Regions from separate parts of the Paenibacillus sp. F4 genome, predicted to be linked through region 3. Evidence: a T-box and tRNA genes for the amino acid it is inferred to sense, from the RefSeq annotation. Region 3 holds a T-box; the other regions hold tRNA genes.
What was found. A T-box is a leader RNA that pairs with one kind of tRNA and senses whether it is charged. The one in region 3 lies ahead of argS (arginine--tRNA ligase), so its partner is inferred to be a tRNA-Arg.

Region 1: it has a tRNA-Arg gene. The T-box ahead of argS (arginine--tRNA ligase) is inferred to sense a tRNA for this amino acid. The anticodon was not compared.
Region 2: it has a tRNA-Arg gene. The T-box ahead of argS (arginine--tRNA ligase) is inferred to sense a tRNA for this amino acid. The anticodon was not compared.
Region 4: it has a tRNA-Arg gene. The T-box ahead of argS (arginine--tRNA ligase) is inferred to sense a tRNA for this amino acid. The anticodon was not compared.

The regions. Positions count from the first base shown of each region.
Region 1 covers NZ_POVS01000011.1:25,992-29,103, forward strand. Annotated here, with positions in the region: gene C1T21_RS11670 (PdaC/SigV domain-containing protein) at 1-333, shown strand, start outside; gene clpP (ATP-dependent Clp endopeptidase proteolytic subunit ClpP) at 459-1,055, opposite strand; tRNA gene C1T21_RS11680 (tRNA-Arg) at 1,282-1,356, opposite strand; gene C1T21_RS11685 (sugar-binding transcriptional regulator) at 1,626-2,663, shown strand; gene gap (type I glyceraldehyde-3-phosphate dehydrogenase) at 2,757-3,112, shown strand, end outside.
Region 2 covers NZ_POVS01000020.1:245,927-249,038, forward strand. Annotated here, with positions in the region: gene asnB (asparagine synthase (glutamine-hydrolyzing)) at 1-204, opposite strand, end outside; gene C1T21_RS24540 (hypothetical protein) at 368-727, shown strand; gene C1T21_RS24545 (magnetosome magnetite crystal formation protein family) at 1,047-1,340, opposite strand; tRNA gene C1T21_RS24550 (tRNA-Arg) at 1,515-1,588, shown strand; partial or broken gene C1T21_RS28365 (IS256 family transposase) at 1,795-2,711, opposite strand; gene hsdR (type I restriction-modification system endonuclease) at 2,976-3,112, shown strand, end outside.
Region 3 covers NZ_POVS01000009.1:173,636-176,747, forward strand. Annotated here, with positions in the region: gene argS (arginine--tRNA ligase) at 1-1,490, opposite strand, end outside; T-box leader at 1,550-1,807, opposite strand; gene C1T21_RS07730 (four-helix bundle copper-binding protein) at 1,885-2,214, opposite strand; gene C1T21_RS07735 (MogA/MoaB family molybdenum cofactor biosynthesis protein) at 2,477-2,992, shown strand; gene C1T21_RS07740 (nicotinate phosphoribosyltransferase) at 3,059-3,112, opposite strand, start outside.
Region 4 covers NZ_POVS01000020.1:317,102-320,213, reverse strand. Annotated here, with positions in the region: gene tig (trigger factor) at 1-184, opposite strand, end outside; gene C1T21_RS24835 (hypothetical protein) at 328-1,236, opposite strand; tRNA gene C1T21_RS24830 (tRNA-Arg) at 1,494-1,567, shown strand; gene C1T21_RS24825 (exodeoxyribonuclease III) at 1,972-2,736, shown strand; gene C1T21_RS24820 (cellobiose phosphorylase) at 2,824-3,112, opposite strand, start outside.

The sequences.
Region 1 (3,112 bases), on a different contig from region 3:
CATGGCATGACGGCACGTAAAGGATATACGTTCTCGCTCGCTGATGGTAAACTGCTGCAATTGTCTGACGTATTGAAGGCAAATCCGGACTACAAAAAGTTCCTCAATGCTGATTTGAAGAAAAAAATCGATGCGCTTCAGGCTGGTGAAGGATTCGGTAAATTTAAAGAGCTGGCGGCAGATCAGAATTTTTATGTAACTAACAGTGGAGTAACAATCGTGTTTGATTTGTATGATTATGCGCCATACGCGTATGGAATTCCGGAGTTTACCTACTCGTTCGGTCAACTGCTGCCTCAAGGCGGAAAGCCTTTTGCGGGACAGAATGAATAGTAGAAATAAACAAGTTCAATTGTCTATAACCTAAAAAAACAACAAAGCAAAAAGCTGCCTACCGGATAAGAACATCCGGAGCAGCTTTTTTCATTTACCAGCTATCGAGAGGTGAATTTTTTCTCTTATACACCTTCTGGAGAGGAGCTAGTTAGCACTTTATCAATAATACCGTATTCCTTGGCATCATCAGCGGACATGAAGTAGTCACGGTCTGTATCTTTTTCAATGCGTTCCAGTGGTTGGCCTGTGCGATCTGCGAGAATGCGGTTCAGTTTATCACGCATTTTCAGAATGCGGCGTGCGCGGATTTCAATATCCGTTGCCTGGCCTTGTGCACCGCCCAGTGGTTGGTGAATCATAATTTCACTGTTTGGCAAAGCGAAACGTTTACCTTTGGCGCCTGCATTCAGCAAGAACGCGCCCATGGAAGCCGCCATACCTACGCAAATCGTAGATACGTCAGGTTTAATGTATTGCATCGTATCGAAAATGGCCATACCAGCTGTAATGGAACCGCCAGGGCTGTTAATATACAAGTGAATATCTTTTTCAGGATCTTCGGCAGCCAAAAACAGCATTTGCGCAATAATAGAGTTGGCTACAACGTCATTGACGTCCGAGCCTAACAAAATAATGCGATCCTTCAACAGTCTGGAATAAATGTCATAGGCGCGTTCGCCGCGGTTACTTTGTTCTACTACCATAGGAACATAGCTCACGTCAAAAAACCTCCCTTAAATATCGTTAGTGGATTTGGTGGACATGCCGATTACACGTCCCTTATTTATAAACTGTTACCGTATTAACCACATGATAAACAATTTCAAACAAAAAGTCAAAGAAAGTCAAACTAATGATTAAAAAAAAGAGCCCTCAGCGCTCTTATTGGTTAAAACATTATGTAGAAGTATTTAAACGTTCATTTATTTAAACGTTCATTTAAAATGGCGCGCCCGCGAGGAATCGAACCTCGATCTCAGGCTCCGGAGGCCTACGTCATATCCGTTGGACCACGGGCGCATAGTTCAATCAATGCAAACAACTAACTAATTAAACAGCTAATTGGAAACAAAGATGATTATATGATATACAGCAGTGAATTGCAAGCTTTTATTAAATGCGCATATTCAGGCAAATGGTTGAGAAATATAGGTTCAGATAGACTTGCATGTGGAGCAAATATTGGTTAAGATATACGTGGGACTTAAAAAGTTATCCCGGGACGTTTTAAGACCAGTTAGAGATAGAGCATTAGAGACAGAACTTAGAAGTGTGCGGGAGTGGAAAGCATGCGAAAGATATTAGAAATACAGAAGCAGCTTCTGCCCGACCTCATGGATGTTTTGAAAAAAAGGTACACGATCCTGCATCAGATTATGCTGTCCGATGTTGTTGGACGCAGAACACTGGCAGCTTCACTGAACATGACTGAGCGCGTGTTGCGCGCCGAAACCGATCTTCTTAAAGCTCAAGGGCTAATTGAGATTGAGAGTGTAGGCATGAAGGTGAGCAAAGCAGGACTGGATCTGCTGGAACAGCTGGAGCCGATTGCGAACAACTTGTTCGGCCTGTCCCAATTGGAGGACCAGATTCGTCAAGCCTATGGTTTGAGGAAGGTGGTTGTCGTTCCAGGGGATTCGGATGCTTCTCCGTTAACAAAGCAGGAGCTGGGGCGCGCTGGAGCAAAAGCGTTGCTGAGTGTTATGGACGACGAGGATGTGGTCGCTGTAACAGGTGGCACGACGATTGCCGACGTGGCGGAACAACTGGCACTACCTTCTAATGGCCCACTTAAGGGTGGGTGGTTTGTACCGGCACGCGGGGGTTTGGGAGAAAGCATGGAAATGCAGGCCAACACAATTGCTTCCACAATGGCTCGCAAGGTAGGCGCTCAATACCGTCTGCTCCATGTACCGGATTTGCTCAGCAATCATGCTTACAACTCCTTGCTTGAAGATACGAACATTCAGGATATATTGAACCTGATTCGCGAGAGTCGTATCATCATTCACGGGATAGGCAACGCCATAGCGATGGCACATAGACGTAAACTTGATCCCGAAACCTTTGCTCAGATCAGCAGTGAGGGGGCCGTTGCCGAATCGTTTGGTTATTACTTTAACGAAGATGGCGTCGTTGTTCACAGAATGCTGACGCTTGGACTTCGATTAGAGGACATCAGGCGTACCGATACGGTTCTAGGTGTAGCTGGAGGCAAGAGCAAGGCGGCCGCTATTCATGCGGTACTGCGTTTCGGACAAGAAGACATTCTAGTCACCGACGAAGGCGCTGCTGCCGAGATTGTAAGTCATTATTTAAATGGTTAAGATGGATTTATGAATGGTGTTGTCTTGACGGGCTTTCGGGTCTGTCTTGAATATATAAAACTAAACTAAACGAACTTTGGGAGGAACTCACTCATGACAGTTAAAGTTGGTATTAACGGTTTCGGACGTATTGGACGCCTTGCTTTCCGCCGGATTCAAAACGTGGAAGGTATTGAAGTAGTAGCAATCAATGACTTGACAGATTCCAAAATGTTGGCACATTTGTTGAAATATGATACAACACAAGGTACTTTCCAAGGAGAAGTAGAAGTACATGACGGCTTCTTCAAAGTAAACGGTAAAGAAGTTAAAGTTTTGGCTAACCGCAACCCTGAAGAACTGCCTTGGGGAGACCTGGGTGTAGATATCGTTCTGGAATGCACAGGTTTCTTCACAACTAAAGAAGCTGCTGAGAAACATTTGAAAGGCGGCGCTAAAAAAGTTGTTAT
Region 2 (3,112 bases), on a different contig from region 3:
CTCTAGCTGCCGGATCATGGGCTGAGCGCCATTTTCCGGGTCCATAACGCTCAGTCTTCGGTGTCCGAAGGCACACGGGTTGGATATCCAGGTACCCGCAGCATCCGGTCCGCGATCAGAGAGCGTCTGTGTCATATTCAGCAGCAGCTCAGATTGATGCATTAAGTCTCCGTTCCACTGTATGAAACCTGTAATTCCGCACATGTCTGTTCATCCTCTCTTTGTCGTGTTCATCCAGTGTTGGAATGAATCAAAAACTAAATCCCCAGTTCATCAGTATATATGCCGAAATGAAGCATAAAATGTCTGTCCGTTCCGAAAACTACAGATGGGGCAACCCGTCTACTCGCAAGGAAGGAGGGAGACCATGTACTACATCAAGGATGCCAAAATACGCCGCTTCACTGAACTTGACGGAGTGCGCTGCGCTGAGGTAGAGGTGCGGCCCGGTGCCGCAGATGACCCGGAACTGCTGGTCTATATCACGGCCAAGGATCAGACGGATGGTCAGCATGACTATGACATGGTACGGATCATCCGCAATGACGCCGATCTGGAGCTGGATTGGTACGACAATAATCTGCATTCGGCATTTGAGGAAGTGACAGACAAGGCTTTTACCGACTCTACACACATTACTGCTGGTGAGGAGCGAGAGAAGTTTAAAAAAGAACTGCTCTCCTACGGGCAGCTCAGCACAGAGTTCGCCAAGGAGTTCGGGGCATGAGGATATGGTGTGCTATGCCTCGGCTTTTGTTAATTTGGGCCCCGGCGCCATCGCCGGATCAGCGTGAAAGGAGGGGGAAATCATAGACGGCAAAGCGAATTATAAGAAAAATAAAGGCAGCAGTTATATTCATAACAATGAGTTCGCGGAAGAAGTGCTGGAGAAAAACGTAAGACATGAAGTACGGAGAAGTCCTAAACGCTTTGGGAATAAATAAGCAGCCATTGAACCAAATAGCAACAGCAACTCATCAAAAATGACCCTAAAGAAGCCTCCGTATCCCGCCAAATTAGCGGTATGTAGGAGGCTTCTTTTTGAACTAAGCCGCTTCACGCAGCGTCATAATCCCTTTGTAGATGTTATAAACAAAAACCCCGAGATAGACCACTACGAATAGCAGCACAAAACCGATCACTGAACCTGCATGATTCGCCGTAATAATAAAATACACTAGCGGAATTGCCGCAATAATGGGGAAAATATGCGATAAAATAGCTTTTTTTGCATATCCCTGAACATATTCGTCCCGTACTGCAATCCACACAATGACAGGCACTAGAAAAGGTGCGAAGAAAATGCTGAAATAACAAAGTGACGACAAAAGACCTCTCACAGATTAACCCCTCCTTTATGCATGGTTCTTTGTACATAATACCCCGTTAGCGTCCAAATGATTCCTTTTGCAGCCCACTTCCCTATATCATAAAAAAATGCTTTTGACAGTTGCCCGAAATGTGATATAATAATCAATGCGCTGAATACATAAGGTTTTATTGATCACCATCTTGTCCCAGTAGCTCAGCTGGATAGAGCAACGGCCTTCTAAGCCGTCGGTCGGGGGTTCGAATCCCTCCTGGGACGTAATTAAATCAGTCACAAACCGTTGATAAATGGATTTGTGAGAAATTAGGGCTTCGGTCAGGGCTTCGGTCACTGATGCAGAATCCCTTTTTTTTATATTACGGATTGTCAAGCTAAGTGGGACAGTTCCTCTGAAAAGGAGGGTCTGTCAAAAGTTTTGTGAAAACTCTTTTAGGCACAGATTCCCCCGAGGGGGAAGTAGCGATTTATCGCAAGTGTTGACCGACCCGATCGGGGAAAAAGACCGACATCTGGAGCAACATTTGGCCTCAGTTTTGGACACGACCTGTCCATTTTTGAGTGACGTCGATGGTAGCCATATAGAGCATCTTAAGTAAGGCTTCATCGGTAGGAAGGATGCTTCTTCCTTTCGTCACCTTAAGAAGTTGGCGATGGTAACTCTCAATCCTATTGGTGGTGTAGATGAGTCTGCGAATCTCTAGCGGGTATTTAAAAAAGGTAGCGAGCTCATCCCAATGGGTTCGCCAAGAACGGATAATAAGGGGATATTTGGCTCCACAGACCTGCTCAAAACGGTCGAGTTTAAGTAAGGCGCCTTCTTCGGTAGCTGCCTTGTAAATGGGCTTTAAGTCGGCAGTTACTTTCTTAATATCCTTGTACGAAACTACCGAGTGGAGCTACGGATTTGGCGAATGACACACTTTTGGATTTCAGTTTGGGATAGCAGACTGCAATTGCCTGAGAGAACCCGAACAAGTTATCCACGCAGATAATGAGAATGTCTTGAACTCCACGATTCTTGAGTTCATTCAGCACACTCAGCCAGAATTGAGGACTCATTTTCACCAATCCACATGCCTAGCACATCCTTGTTTCCGTCCAAATCGATGCCAATGACCATGTAGGCGGCCTTGTTGATCATGGCCCCGTCTTGTTTGACCTTGAAGTGGGTGGCATCCAGATAGACGACTGCATAAACACCTTGAAGAGGCCGATTCTGCCATTCTTTAATGAGAGGGACAATCTTATTTGTAACATTGGAAATAAGCGTAAGAGACACTTCAATACCATACATCTGTCCTAAATGATCCTGAATTTCTCTGGTACTGATGCCTTTGGCATACAGAGCAATGATTTGCTCTTCGATGCCAGTTACGTTCGATATCTTGTGTAGTGATTAAGTTGTTCACCTTAATAAATTTCCGAAGTTGCTCCTTTGACCAAAGTCCTATGTGTTTCTCTAACCTTCCCTTACTTCCATTTTAATGGGTTTGAGAGTTTACACAATATATTTTACAGACTCGCTCTGAACACATACTACGACTAAAATTTCGAAACGATAAGCTTTATTGAAATGTTTGTTCTCCTAGTCCAATAATTCCTATTATAGTACAATTAGATCAAATACTTAGAAAAGTGGTGGATGATGATAATGAGTAACTTTTCTTTTTTTAAAGGAGAATGGGAAGTATTAGCGAAGCTTGGAGAAAGTGCCGAGCATAATTTATATAATGATCCGCATACTTCCATTATGAAATTACGTTTATTAGGTGAATCAATTGC
Region 3 (3,112 bases):
CAACCTGCGTCACCCAACATTTCATCCGATGCGTCATTCAAATCACGAGAATGGCTATCTTGGACAAGGGCGTTGTCGCTAGAATTGGTATTATCAACATCGGTGCGAGCGTGAGCTTTCTCCAGAAGGCTACGTATGCGCGCATGAGTATACTGCACATAAGGCCCGGTCTCGCCTTCAAAAGTCAGCGCCTCCTCCAACGAAAAATCCACTTCATTCAGCCGGTTGTTTTTTAAATCGCCAAAAATAATCGCCCCAATGCCAACGTCCTCAGCCACTGCCTGTTGTTCCTGCAAATCGGGGTTCTTCTGATTAATGATGGCTTGAGCACGCGCTATAGCTTCATCCAGCACCTCCTCCAGTTTGACAACTTTTCCGCGTCTTGTGGACATTTTCTTACCCGCAAACCGCATTAATCCAAACGGCACATGCTCACATTGCTCCGCCCAAGCCTCCCCTGCATGCTTCAGCACCGCAAACACCTGCTGGAAATGCAACTTCTGTTCCCCACCAACGACGTACAGCAACCGATCAGCCTTCATCACTTCATGACGATAAATCGCTGTTGCCAGATCACGTGTTGGATAAATGGTGGTCCCATCCTTTTTTAGAATAAGACACGGAGGCAGTTCCTCATCTTCCAGACGAACCACGAGCGCGCCATCACTTTCCTCCAGCAATCCTTTTGCTCTTAATTGAGCAACAACTGCCTGCATCTTATCATTGTAAAAACTTTCTCCCAGCACATGGTCAAATGTAATGTTTAGACGCTGGTACATACGATCAAATTCACCCAGACTGACTTCAACAAAAAACTCCCATAGTTGTTGAGCCTCAGCATCCCCATGTTCCAAACGTCGGAACCACTCGCGGCCTTCATCCTCCAGAGTCGGATCATGCTCGGCCTCCTGATGAAAACGCACATACAGCTTCAGCGATTCACCAATCGGATCATGTTGTAGCTCCTCCTCATTTCCCCATCTTTTATAGGCCGCAATTTGCTTGCCAAACTGTGTTCCCCAATCTCCAAGATGATTCACACTTATTGGAACATATCCGGTTTCACCAAGAATACGATACAAGGCAGCACCGATAACAGTAGAGCGAAGATGACCGATACCAAACGGTTTGGCAATATTGGGCGAGGACATATCAATAACTACCCGCTGTCCGTGCCCGATATTGGGCCTGAGGAAATCAGCCTCGCTCAATTCAGCAAGCATAAGCGGAATATGAACTGACCGATCCAATGTTATATTTACATAGGCACCCGATGCTGAAGCAGTTAAACCTTCTTCATGGTTTACTAGCTCCGCTAATTCCAGTGCAATGTGCTGTGGAGACTTTCGAAACTTTTTAGCCAGCACAAAACACGGAAACGCCACATCTCCCCATTCAGGCTGCGGAGGCACCTCAAATAAAGATAAAATTTCTTTTTCCTCCAAGCCCGTATGGGCCAATATCGCTTGAGCAGCAATCCTCATTAACATGATCTCTCTCCTTCTTTTTATAGAATCTAACAAAAAAAGCCCCCGCCTCTTGAAATAATTCAAGAGACGAGAACTTCAATATCCCCGCGGTACCACTCTTCGTAAATCGGTTGTGCGGCTAAAGCTAACTTACACAAATCGCGATTTCACTCCAATGACTAATAACGGTGTCTGCCGGGCTGATCTACTGAAGTTCTGCTCGTTGGATCAACCGCCTCCCGGGTGCGCTTCACATCGGATCTCATACCGGCTTCCACCTCTTCCGGCTCGCTGTAATGATACGGCTCCGCTGCTACTCTCCCGTTCCATGACGTTAATTCCAATCATTATACAAACCTATTCAGTAGAAAGCAACCTTTTATTTCCTCTTCAGGCACTAGTTCCATATATGTAATTACACTGCCACCAATTGGCGGCATGCCTGAACGCAACGACGGCAGGCTTCTGCACAATGTTTGCAATGATCATGGGAATGCTTGCTGCATTCAGCAGCACATACCTCACAGGCCTTGGCGCACAGCTCACAGATTTGCTCGGCAAAATCCGTTCCGCGCTGCAGCATTTGAGCAGCAAATCCGCATATTTCTGCACATTCCCTACTCACTCGAATACATTCACGCAGCATAGCTAAATCATATTCCTTCAAACTCGCTACGTAACATACATTGCAAGCGTTCATACATTCCAGGCAAGCATCCACGCATTGTTGGTATGAATGATTCATATTACATTACCTCCCAGTTGTTGACCCTGCTGTACTATTACCCGCTGATCCTTGAGATTAATCATTTGATGTGCGCGCTTACAATAAAATAAAAACAAAGTAATCCCGACTTATGTAAGGAAGTGTACTATATTCCAGTGTGCAAGTGCAAGGATATTAATCACATGGATTTTTAGCCCCTGTTTCTGACTTGCATACACTCAGTCATTGCTCTATTGTAAAAAGTGTATGTCTAACCATCGATCAAGGAGTGAACATTTTAATGAATATGTCTTCCGTAGAGGAGCATCGACAGGAATCCCCACAACAGGTTAATTGCATGGTCGTGACTGTCTCGGACACACGTACCGTGGAAACAGATACCGGGGGACGACTGCTCATGGATCTACTAGAAACCAATGGATATAAGGTTGTTCGATATGTCATCGTCAAGGATGACTACGAAGGTATTCAGCAGTTAGTATCCGAAGCAGCGGCACAGGATGACATCGAGGCTGTACTTTTGACAGGCGGTACCGGTATTTCTCCACGTGATACTACATATGAAGCCGTCTCCTCTCTACTGGATAAGGAACTACCTGGCTTTGGAGAAATCTTCCGTTATTTAAGCTTTGCTGAGGACATTGGTTCAGCAGCTATCTTAAGCCGGGCTGTAGCTGGCACTGTGGGCCGGACAGCTGTATTTTCTATGCCTGGCTCACGCGGAGCCGTTCGTTTGGCAATGGAACGCATTATTGTCCCTGAGCTACGACATGTGATGAGAGAAATTTATAAATAAGCTCCTATTTCCTACATGCCGCGACACAAAAAGGCACCCCATACATTCATGAGGTGCCTCTTCCAACTATTCTTTTTCTTCAACTTCGGGCTGCATATAGCTGTCGATCAGCTTTTGCTT
Region 4 (3,112 bases), on a different contig from region 3:
TTTCAATACCATAGCGTTTTTCAAAAATAGGACGTGGTACTTTACCTTTACGGAATCCTGGTACACTTACTTGTTTTGCCACTTTATTAAAAGCTTTGTCGAGTGCAGCGGCTACACGATCCGCGTCAACCTCAACTTCAAGAACCCCAAGGTTCTTCTCTATTTTCTCCCAAGTTGCTTTCATTTTATGCTTTCCCCTCCAACAAAATCTTCACTTAGTTTTCATTACAATCAACGCACACAAAATAACCACTATAGTATATCTAACATTACTGTCTTTTTCAAGAGCAGCCCTTTGAATGCTTCACAGGTAAACGTTTCCGGTCATTAAGGAGTGTTCATTCCCGCCGCTACGAATAGTCGCATCGACCGATACGCCTGCTCAAAACGGAAGCGCAACGCATCTGTAATACCATATATAGCACGGGTTTCTTCCTCATTATTATTTCCGTTCAAACTTTCCGAAACTGTCTGGTGGAGTGCTGCAGCCCAAATATCCGGCATTCCGTCCTCTTCCACCAACATTGATCTATAATCTTTCGTACCGTATACTGCCATCACAAACTGTGACCACAGCTCCTGTGCAAAATAGAATAGTGTAGGCTCGTGCACCTCAGTCTGATCAGCCACCCGTTCCAAAATACGCATAATCGACTCTGGAAAATCACCTGGCTGTAACGGAACCGTTTCAATATCGATTTCCGCTTGTTCATCACCCCGTCTGATTTCTATCGTCCCTTCCATTCCGCGTCGTCGCATTGTCTGTAGAACACGGAATTGAAGTAAAGGATGGATTTCCCGTTCCGTAATCCAGCGAAGCAAGGCATCGTCGATTTCTGGCAGTTCCAGATAGGACAACTGCTCCAACGCTAAAATCGTCTGTTCGGATAAGGGTTCATCCATAGCCATCCGCAACAGTTTGTTGCCGTAGCCTGCATCCTGCTCCTGCTTAAAGCGTGCATGACGGCGAGCTAACTCTACTTCACTGACTTCTTCTTCCACAGCGTCCGTTACCGCTCCGCTGTCAGCGTACTGTGGAAATGCAGCTTCCAGCCATTGTAATAGAGCGTTCCATTCATCGTATTGCTTCTGCTCCTGTCCCTGACACTGCATTAAAAAACGCAGCATCGCCATCGCCTCTCCGTAACGTTCGTTTTCAAGCATCACAGTAAGTTGAATTTGATAATAGTCCAGTGTCTTCGGAAACAATACAATATTATTTTCTTTTGTCGTCACCTTGGAGTCCTTTATTCAAGGCACCCCCTCTCCTTCGCAAGCTCAAGTATTTGTAGATTATATGAGAAACAGTAGCCGAAGTCCAACCACTCGTCTTACACATATTCACCTGTATTCTAACATACCCTTTTATAAGGCAAAAAAAACTACGTCTACTCAGAATTTATGCTGTACAAAGCCTAAACAAGCGATATATGCAAAATAAGACTTGAATTTCTTTTATCCATATGATATATTAATATTCGCTTGAATTTTATGTCCCAGTAGCTCAGCTGGATAGAGCAACGGCCTTCTAAGCCGTCGGTCGGGGGTTCGAATCCCTCCTGGGACGTCATAACAAGAAGCTTCCATAATGGAGGCTTTTTTTGTTCTCATGAGATAAACCACGGGGGAACGTCGGGCCATCGGCATCGTTAGCCTATACTTCGTAGTCGACCATAGGGAGAGTATCTCTCTTGATAAATTACACCAAAAAAAGCTTCCGCAAGGGAGCTTTTTTTCATTATAAATAATGTAGAAAGAGTAGTCTGCCCCACGCTACTTTAGGCGCTAGTTTCAAGTCTCTACTCTTTCAATAAAACGCAGAAATTGCTATCATCTATCATGTTGCACCATTTCAGGACCATTTTGATGAAAAACCTATGAAGTCCGATAGAAGATTTTATAAGCTTATGTCAACAAAGGATATACAAATCACATCGCTTGACCGCGTGAATTAGCAAGGAGATTAGTCAAATGAAATTAATATCTTGGAATGTAAATGGCTTAAGAGCCTGTGTGACCAAAGGGTTTTATACTTATCTAAAAGAAACTAATGCCGATATTTTTTGCGTACAGGAAACGAAGCTTCAAGAAGGTCAAATCCTCATGGAGAACATGGAGGAATACACACAATACTGGAATTATGCTGAGAAAAAAGGATATTCCGGCACGGCTATTTTCACCAAAATCAAGCCGCTCTCTGTGCATTATGGACTTGAAGAAAATGAAGAACCGGAGGGCCGAACCATTACTCTGGAATTCGAAAAATTTTATCTCGTCAATGTGTACACACCGAATACCAAACGGGACTTATCCCGACTGCCCTACAGACTGGAATGGGAAGACCGTTTTCGCAGCTACCTGCAACAACTGGACGCTTTGAAGCCTGTCATCGTTTGTGGAGACTTGAACGTAGCTCATCAGGAGATCGACCTCAAAAATGCCAAATCTAACTACGGAAATGCCGGATTTACGCCTGAGGAACGGGAACGTATGTCACAGCTACTAGACGCCGGATTTATAGATAGCTTCAGATACTTTTATCCTGACCGGACGGATGTTTATTCCTGGTGGTCCTACATGCCAAAGGTGAGAGAACGGAATATCGGCTGGCGGATTGATTACTTCCTCGTCTCGGAGAGACTTCGTCCGCTATTGATGGATGCGAGCATTGATTGTCATATTACAGGCAGTGACCACTGCCCTGTGATATTGGATTTGCAAGATATTTCAGCATAGGTCCCCCTGCCCTGACACAAGGATTTATGAAATCTTAAAAAGCCGTCATGCTCTGTTATGGCAGCATGACGGCTTTAATTAATGGAGCTATGTCCCCAAATATACCTCGATACGGGAAATCAACCGCTCTCTCACATCTTGTGCCTCTTTTTGATCTAATACGGCCTGACTTATCGTCTTCTTTTCGCCACTGGCGTAATGCAGTACATACTGGGTCACTATGCATTCCGGTGCATAAGTATCCTTGCGATCCGTATTAAAATAAGTCACCTGGCAGCTTCCGAGAAAACAGAAAGATAGCTCACCTGTAGCTGTGAAAAGCCAGCCTGGCAGCTTGGGCTCCAGCCTCAAGGATAGGCCCCTATGATCATAGCCA